2 regions of the Streptomyces sp. NPDC033177 genome follow, and region 2 is predicted to be linked to the other one. Evidence: riboswitches for the same ligand, from Rfam matches in the RefSeq annotation. Region 2 holds a riboswitch; the other holds the start of a gene.

Evidence for each region. A riboswitch is a leader RNA that binds a small molecule or an ion and turns the genes downstream of it on or off. The one in region 2 is predicted to bind cobalamin.
Region 1: another riboswitch for cobalamin. It lies ahead of ACZ5U5_RS35530 (ribonucleoside-diphosphate reductase subunit alpha); the one in region 2 lies ahead of metE (5-methyltetrahydropteroyltriglutamate--homocysteine S-methyltransferase).

Annotation. Positions count from the first base shown of each region.
Region 1 is NZ_JBVIPS010000012.1:178,851-183,282, forward strand. Features, by position in the region: gene ACZ5U5_RS35525 (ribonucleotide-diphosphate reductase subunit beta) at 1-388, opposite strand, end outside; gene ACZ5U5_RS35530 (ribonucleoside-diphosphate reductase subunit alpha) at 388-2,784, opposite strand; cobalamin riboswitch at 2,922-3,045, opposite strand; gene ACZ5U5_RS35535 (hypothetical protein) at 3,146-3,883, shown strand; gene mctP (monocarboxylate uptake permease MctP) at 3,950-4,432, opposite strand, start outside.
Region 2 is NZ_JBVIPS010000003.1:281,794-286,225, forward strand. Features, by position in the region: gene ACZ5U5_RS12380 (MarR family winged helix-turn-helix transcriptional regulator) at 1-172, shown strand, start outside; gene metE (5-methyltetrahydropteroyltriglutamate--homocysteine S-methyltransferase) at 229-2,550, opposite strand; cobalamin riboswitch at 2,713-2,929, opposite strand; gene tsaD (tRNA (adenosine(37)-N6)-threonylcarbamoyltransferase complex transferase subunit TsaD) at 3,065-4,132, shown strand; partial or broken gene ACZ5U5_RS12395 (GNAT family N-acetyltransferase) at 4,129-4,432, shown strand, end outside.

The DNA.
Region 1 (4,432 bases), on a different contig from region 2:
CGGCGCGGTCCTCCGGGTCGGGCAGATAGGTGTCGAGCAGCGTCAGATAGAACTGGACGTGCACGGCCTCCTCGAAGAGCTGGCGGCTCAAGTAGAGCCGCGCCTCGGGGGAGTTGATGTGCTTGTAGAGGGTGAGCACGAGGTTGTTGGAGACGATCGAGTCGCCGGTCGCGAAGAACGCGACCAGGCGGCCGATCATGTGCTGCTCGCCCGGGGACAGCTTCGCCAGGTCGGCGACGTCCGAGTGGAGGTCGACCTCCTCGACGGTCCAGGTGTTCTTGATCGCGTCCCGGTAGCGCTCGTAGAAGTCGGGGTAGCGCATGGGACGCAGGGTCAGCTCGAAGCCCGGGTCGAGGAGGTTCTTCTCGGCGTTGGTGGTGGAGCTCATTACTGGCAGGCCTCGCAGGACTCGGGGTTTTCCAGGGAGCAGGCGACGGCGTCTTCGGCCGTGACCTGGGCGGGTACGGGGACGGGCTCGGCGGTCTTGCCGGCCGCGGCGCGGGCGATGCGGGTCGCCGGGCGCGAACGCAGGTAGTACGTGGTCTTCAGGCCCTGCTGCCAGGCGTACGCGTACATCGAGGAGAGCTTGCCGATGGTCGGCGTCTCCAGGAACAGGTTCAGGGACTGCGCCTGGTCCAGGAACGGCGTGCGCGCGGCTGCCATGTCGATCAGGCCGCGCTGCGGGATCTCCCACGCGGTGCGGTAGAGCTCGCGCACCTCGGCGGGGATCCAGCTGAAGCCCTGCACGGAGCCGCTGGACTCGCGCAACGCCTCGCGGGTCTGTGCGTCCCAGACGCCGAGCCGTTTCAGCTCCTGGACCAAGTAGGCGTTGACCTGGAGGAACTCGCCGCTCAGCGTCTCGCGCTTGAAGAGGTTGGAGACCTGCGGCTCGATGCACTCGTACACGCCCGCGATGGACGCGATCGTGGCGGTCGGCGCGATGGCGAGCAGGAGCGAGTTGCGCATGCCGGTCACGGCGATACGTTCCCGCAGCGCGGCCCAGCGCTCCGGCCAGGTCAGCTCGACGCCGTAGTGGTCGGGGTGCAGGACGCCGCGCGCGGTGCGGGTCTTCTCCCAGGCGGGCAGGGGCCCGTTGCGCTCGGCGAGGTCGGCGGACGCCTCGTACGCGGCGAGCATGATGCGCTCGGCGATGCGCGTCGAGAGGGCACGCGCGGCGGGGGAGTCGAAGGGCAGCTTCAGCTGGAAGAAGACGTCTTGCAGGCCCATCGCGCCGAGGCCCACCGGACGCCAGCGGGCGTTGGACTTCCCGGCCTGCTCGGTCGGGTAGAAGTTGATGTCGACCACGCGGTCGAGGAAGGTGACGGCGGTACGGACGGTCTCGTCGAGCCGCTGCCAGTCGATGTCACCGGCGGCCGTGTCCACGAACGCGCCGAGGTTCACCGAGCCGAGGTTGCAGACGGCCGTCTCGCCGTCGTCCGTGACCTCCAGGATCTCCGTGCAGAGGTTGGAGGAGTGGACGGTGTGGCCGGGCTCCGCCGTCTGGTTGGCGGTGCGGTTGGCGGCGTCCTTGAACGTCATCCAGCCGTTGCCGGTCTGCGCCAGGGTGCGCATCATGCGGCCGTACAGCTCGCGGGCCGGGATGGTCTTGCGGGCGAGCCCGGCGGCCTCGGCCGTGCGGTAGGCGGCGTCGAACTCATCACCCCACAGGTCGACGAGCTCCGGGACATCAGCCGGGGAGAACAGCGACCAGTCCTGGTCGGCGGCGACCCGGCGCATGAACTCGTCCGGGATCCAGTGCGCGAGGTTGAGGTTGTGCGTGCGGCGCGCGTCCTCGCCGGTGTTGTCGCGCAGCTCCAGGAACTCCTCGATGTCGGAGTGCCACGTCTCCAGGTAGACCGCGGCGGCGCCCTTGCGACGGCCGCCCTGGTTCACGGCGGCGACGGAGGCGTCCAGGGTCTTCAGGAACGGCACGATGCCGTTGGAGTGCCCGTTCGTGCCGCGGATCAGCGAACCGCGGGCGCGGATGCGGGAGTACGAGAGGCCGATGCCGCCCGCGTGCTTGGAGAGGCGCGCGACCTGGTGGTAGCGGCCGTAGATGGAGTCCAGCTCGTCCAGCGGGGAGTCGAGGAGGTAGCAGGAGGACATCTGCGGGTGCCGGGTGCCGGAGTTGAAGAGCGTCGGCGATGACGGCAGGTAGTCCAGGCGGCTCATCAGGCGGTACAGGGCGGCGACTTCGTCCACCGAGCGCGCGGAGCCGTCCTCTGCGAGGCCGCTCGCGACGCGCAGCATGAAGTGCTGCGGGGTCTCGATGACGTGCCGGGTGATCGGGTGGCGCAGGAGATAGCGGCTGTGCAGGGTGCGCAGGCCGAAGTATCCGAAGCGGAAGTCGGCGCCGTCCGCCAGTGCCGCCTCCACGAGGCCGTCCAGACGCTCGGCGTGGTCGGTGACGAACGTGGCGGTGCGGTCCGCGATCAGGCCCTCGCGGTGCCCGATGGCGACCGAGTCGGAGAAGCTGCGCACGCCCTGCGACGCGGCCTCGTCACGGATGCTGAGGCTGAGGAGCCTGGCCGCCAGCTGCGAGTACGTCGGGTCCTCGGAGATGAGGCCGGCCGCGGCCTCGGTCGCCAGCTCCCGCAGCTCCGCCAGATCCGCCCTGGCCGAGCGGCCCCGCAGCGCGGCTGCGGCGACCCGGCCGGGGTCGGCGTCGGGGAGGTCGGCGGTGAGGTCGGTCAGGGTACGCAGCAGCGCGGTTCCTGGGCCGTCGGCGGTCTGCTGACCGTCGGTGGTCTGCGCTGACGCAGGTTCGGCTGGCGCGATGGTCACGGAGCACTCCCTCGCTCGGCTCGGAGCCTTGGGGAGGGGTGAGTGAACACACGGGGGCCGGCCCCTGGGCAGGGCTGCGCTCCGCGTCCACCAGCCCATTCCACGAGGCCCGGACGTCGTCGGCACCCGGACCGGTCGGAACGGGCACACTGTCGACAGGTCTTCGGACTTGCGAGCGCGACAAATGCGCACTCATACACCGTTGCGGGACAGTTCCGGACTTGCACCGGATTCCCCTGCGGCGACAGCGAGCACGAGCATACATCTTGTGCTGGCTCTGAGCGGCAGCCCCATATCTTGTGTCGGCACGTGTATCCCCTAGGGTGGCGGTCGAACTGATGGGCGTCCAGGGGGAGGTGCCGTGCGAGGGCGGGGAGCGGGCTGTGCCGCGGTGTTGCTGATGCTGCTCGCCGGGTGCGGGGACGCCGGCGAGGAGGCGAGGACGAAGCCTACGCGGACCCCGGGGCCGGCCGCGGCGGCCGGTGTCGACGGTGACGCGGATCCCCGCAAGGTCTTCACGGACGCCGAGCTGAAGGCCGCGCTGCTGCCCGCGAAGACGGTCGGTGCGCGGGCCGAGACGGTCAACGCCACCACGGGGTCGTTCAACCAGCACTACGGGGGCGGTGACTGGGGCACCTGCGAGCCCGGCAGGAAGGCCCGCGAAGAGCTGTTCGCCATGCGCGGGGCGAGCGCAGGCCACTCGATCCGCCCCTTCCCCGGGGCGATGGCCGACGAGGGGGACCCCTTCGTCTCCCAGAGCCTGGTCTCGATGCCGGCCGGGCAGGCGGGGCGCCACGTCGCGCTGCGCCGCGATCTTCACGAGGCATGCCCCCGGGTCACCGTCGACACCGACGCGGCCCCGGTGGTGGAGCAGCACACGGTGGAGGAGCTGCCGGACCTGGGCGACGAGGCGATCCTGGAGACCACGCGGACCGAGGGCGGCGACGACCACGGCGGTGAAACCCCGTACTACAAGGCCGAGGTGCGGGTCGGTGGGGTGCTCGTGCTGGTGGACGCGGGCCCCGACAAGGACCTGACGATCACCTCGGCGGCCCGGGCGGTGGAACGGGTCCGCACGGAGCTCTACACGGCCCCGTGAGGCCGTACGTGAGCGCGGGCCGCCGGAGGAATCCGACGACCCGCGCTCACCTGCGTACGAAGAACCTCAGTGCCCGCCCGGCGCTCCCGCCGTGGCCGGCGGCAGCTCCTCCACGACGCCGGGGTCGCCCGCGTCCGCCGTGTAGTCGCCGGGAGACGTCTCGTCGATCCCGTCAGGGGCCTTCATGGCGCGCAGGACGAAGGTCATGACCACGGTGACCACCACGTTCAGGACGAACGCCGTGAGGCCGATGTAGCCGATCTCGCCGATGCCGGGGATCTCGTCGGACGAGCCGCCGAAGTGCTTCTGCGTGGGCGAGGCGACACCGTACGCGGCAGCCGTGCCGTAGACCATGCCGACTGCCCAGCCCGCGAGCAGCGCCCAGCGGTGGAACCACCGCGTGAACAGGCCGCCGACGAGCGCGGGCATGGTCTGCAGGATCCAGATGCCGCCCAGGAGCTGGAAGTTGATCGCGACTGTCTTGTCCATGGTGAGGACGAAGGCGAGCGCGCCGACCTTCACCAGGAGCGAGACCAGCTTGGAGACCTT
Region 2 (4,432 bases):
TCGCCGCCGCCGCATCGTGGCTCTGGCCCCCGCGGGCCACGACTTCCTGCGGGACTCCGATGAGGTGGCGCGGGGGGTCACCGATGAGCTTCTGGCCCCGCTCGGCTCGGAGGAGCGGGAGATGTTGCATGTGCTGCTTTCGCGGGTGGCGCATACGGGGGGCAAGGCCTGACCCCCCGTATGCGCCGGTAAGCGTCCGGTTCGTTCGGTTCGTTCGGCTGGTTCGGGTCAGGAGCCCGAGGGCAGCTCCGTCCTCACCTCGCGTGCCGCCGCGACCAGGTTCTCCAGGGATGCCTTGGTCTCGGGCCAGCCTCGGGTCTTGAGGCCGCAGTCCGGGTTCACCCACAGGCGGTCGGCGGGGATGGCCTCAAGTCCCTTGCGCAGCAGGGCTGCCGCCTCCTCGGTGCTCGGCACGCGGGGGGAGTGGATGTCGTAGACGCCGGGCCCCGCCTCACGCGGGTAGCCGTGCTCGGCCAGTTCGCGTGCCACCTGCATGTGTGAGCGGGCCGCCTCCAGGCTGATGACGTCGGCGTCGAGGTCGTCGATGGCCTGGACGATGTCACCGAACTCGGCGTAGCACATGTGCGTATGGATCTGCGTGTCCGGTCGCACGCCGCTGGTGGTGAGGCGGAAGGATTCCGTGGCCCACTCCAGGTACGCGGCGTGCTCGGCGGCGCGCAGCGGCAGCGTCTCGCGCAGCGCGGGCTCGTCCACCTGGATGACCGAAGTGCCCGCGGCCTCCAGGTCGTCGACCTCGTCGCGCAGGGCCAGGGCGACCTGGCGCGCGGTGTCGCCAAGGGGCTGGTCGTCGCGGACGAAGGACCAGGCCAGCATGGTGACAGGGCCCGTGAGCATCCCCTTCACGGGACGGTCCGTGAGGGAGTTGGCGTACGACGTCCAGCGCACCGTCATCGGCTCGGGCCGTGAGATGTCGCCCGCGAGGACCGGCGGGCGTACGTAGCGGGTGCCGTACGACTGGACCCAGCCGTGCTGTGTGGCGAGATAGCCGGTGAGCTGTTCGGCGAAGTACTGCACCATGTCGTTGCGTTCGGGCTCGCCGTGCACCAGGACGTCGATGCCCGCCTTCTCCTGGAAGGCGAGGACGTCGCGGATCTCGGAGCGGATGCGTTCCTCGTAGCCGTCCGTGTCGATGCGGCCCGCGCGCAAGTCGGCGCGTGCGGTGCGCAGTTCGGTGGTCTGCGGGAACGAACCAATGGTCGTCGTGGGCAGTTGTGGCAGGCCGAGTCGGGATCGCTGGGCCGCCGCGCGCTCCGGATAGGCGTGGACGCGGCGGGCGTCGGCTTCCGTGACGGCGGCGGCACGGGAGCGTACCGCCGGGTCGTGGGTGAGGGTCGAACCCGAGCGGGACGCCAGGCCGGCGCGGTTGGCGGCCAGTTCGGCCGTGACGGTGTCCGTCCCCTGGGCCAGGGCGCGCGCCAGCGTGGCGATCTCGGTGGCCTTCTGATGGGCGAAGGCCAGCCAGCGGGCCACCTGCGGGTCGATGTCCCGTTCGGCACCGGCGTCCAGCGGGACGTGCAGCAGGGAGCAGGACGCGGAGACGTCGACCCGGTCGGCGAGACCGAGGAGCGTGCCCAGGGTGGAGAGGGACTTCTCCAGGTCGTTGATCCAGATGTTGCGGCCGTTGACGACACCCGCGACAAGGCGCTTGCCGGGCAGTCCGCCGACGGCGGCGAGGTCCTGCAACTGGCCGGCGGCGGCTTCCGTGAAGTCCAGGGCGAGCCCCTCGACCGGCGCCTTGGCCAGCACGGGCAGCGCCTCGCCGAGCCTGCCGAAGTAAGAGGCGACGAGGAGCCGCGGACGATCGGTGAGGGCGCCCAGGTCGCGGTAAGCGCGAGCGGCGGCGTTGAGCTCCGCCGGGCTGCGGTCCTGGACCAGGGCGGGCTCGTCGAGCTGCACCCATTCGGCGCCCGCGGCGCGCAGGTCGGCGAGGACTTCCGCGTAGACGGGCAGCAGCCGGTCGAGGAGTGTGAGCGGCTCGAAGTCGGCGGCCACGCCGGGCGCGGGCTTGGCGAGCAGCAGATAGGTCACCGGGCCGACAAGGACCGGGCGTGCGGCGAGGCCGAGCGCGACGGCCTCCTTGAGCTCGGCCACCTGCTTGGCGGAGTCGGCGGCGAAGACGGTGTCGGGGCCCAACTCCGGCACCAAGTAGTGGTAGTTGGTGTCAAACCACTTGGTCATCTCCAGCGGCGCCACGTCCTGGGTGCCGCGGGCCATCGCGAAGTAGCCGTCGAGGGGGTCGGTGTCGACGGCCTCGCGGTGCCGCAGGGGGATGGCGCCGACCATGACGCTGGTGTCCAGGACATGGTCGTAGTACGAGAAGTCGCCGGTCGGCACTTCGTGGATGCCGGCTTCGGTCAGGTGCCGCCAGGTGGACCGGCGCAGGTGCGCCGCGGTCTCCCGCAGGGCGTCGGCGCTGACGCGGCCCTTCCAATAGCCCTCGACGGACTTTTTCAGTTCCCGGTCGGGGCCCTGGCGGGGGTAGCCGTACACGGTGGCCCGTGCTGCCGCGGCTGCGGACTTCGCTGTCACGGAAATCTCCTTCGCGAGATGACTCCTGAGAATCCCGGGGACGGGACACGGACGCGAAGGGATGACGGACCGGGCGGACGGACACGCGCCGGTCGCGCGGTGCTCCACCTGATCTGTACGCCGACCCGCCCACGAGGTCACCGGGATGTCCGCACATGAGGGATCACGTACGGGCAACGGGCAGGTCTTCGGACTCGCGGGCACATCTGCCGAGGCAGACACCTACTGGCCGTCGCTTCCCGGATCCCTGAGGGATCCAGTGCGTATGACGGCGGTCGTTCCCACTCACCGCTGCGGGGCAGTCCCGGATTCCCACCGGGTTCCCTCTTGCGACGCCGCTGCCTGGCGGACAGGGCGAACCAGCTGCACGGATCAGGCTAGAGGGTGGTCGGCCTCTTGGGCAGTACTGATCACATTCCGGACCGTGAGGTGAGACACGGTCTTATTGCACATGGATTGCAACTACAATTCTCTTGCGGAAAGTACGGAAGACCTGTACGTGAAGGAGACGCCGGTGGCCGCGGGGCGCATTGTGCTGGGAATCGAGTCGTCGTGTGACGAGACCGGGGCGGGGATCGTCTCGGAGGGGCGGCTGCTCGCCCATGTGGTCGCGTCGAGCATGGACGAGCACGCCCGGTTCGGCGGTGTGGTCCCCGAGATCGCCGCCCGAGCGCATCTGCACTCCTTCACCCCGGTCGTCCGGCACGCCCTAGACCAGGCGGACCTGGAGCTGTCCGACATCGACGCGGTGGCCGTCACCACGGGCCCCGGCCTGGCGGGTGCGTTGCAGGTCGGCCTCGCGGGAGCGAAGACCCTGGCCCACGCGCTCGACGTCCCGTTGTACGGGGTGCACCACCTGGCCGGTCACGTCGCCGCCGACACGCTGGAGCACGGCCCGCTGCCCGAGCCCTGCGTGGTGCTCATCGTCTCCGGCGGGCACACGTCCCTGCTGCTCGTCCGGGACCTGGCCCGCGATCGGATCGTGCACCTGGGGGACACCCTGGACGACGCGGCCGGCGAGTGCTTCGACAAGGTCGCCCGGGTCTTCGGCCTGCCGTATCCGGGCGGCCCCGCCATCGACCGCGCGGCCCGGGACGGCGACCCGCGCGCGGTGGCCTTCCCCCGCCCGCTCACCGGGCCGAAGGACGCGCCGTACGCGTTCTCCTTCTCCGGCCTCAAGACCGCCGCCGCCCGATGGGCCGAAGGGCACGCAGGCCGTCAACTGCCGGTGGCCGACGGTGCGGCCTCGCTCCAGGAGGCCGTCGCGGACGTCCTGACCCGCAAGGCGCTCGCCGCCTGCCGGGATCACGGGGTCACGACCCTCGTCGTGGTCGGCGGGGTCGCCGCGAACTCGCGGGTGCGGTCGCTCGCGGAGGAGCGGTGCGCGGCAGCCGGCGTGCGACTGCGCGTTCCCCCGATGACCTTGTGCACCGACAACGGCGCGATGATCGCCGCCGTCGGCGACCTGCTCGTACGCGCCGGGGCCGAGCCCGCGCCCCTGGACGTGTCGATCGATCCGTCCGCCCCGCTGGAGTACGCGGCCCTGCAGCCGGGAGCGGACCCGGCGAAGACCGCCCGATGACGGCGGCCGTCCGCGTTCTGTGCGCTGAGCAACTGCTCGCGCACACCGACGCCTTGCGCACGGTCTACGGCGAAGCCTTCGGCCCGCCGCCCTGGCACGAGGACGAGGAGAGGGCGGCGCAGTTCCTGGTCCGGCTCGGCGACGACGTGCGGCGTCCCGGCTTCACCGCGGCGATCGCCCTGAAGGGGTCGGACATCGCCGGATTCACCACCGGGTGGACCACTCCCGCCCCCTTTCCCGCCGATCGCTGCTATCCGCAGGCGGCCGCCGGACTCGGGGCCGAGCGCGCCCTGATGTGGC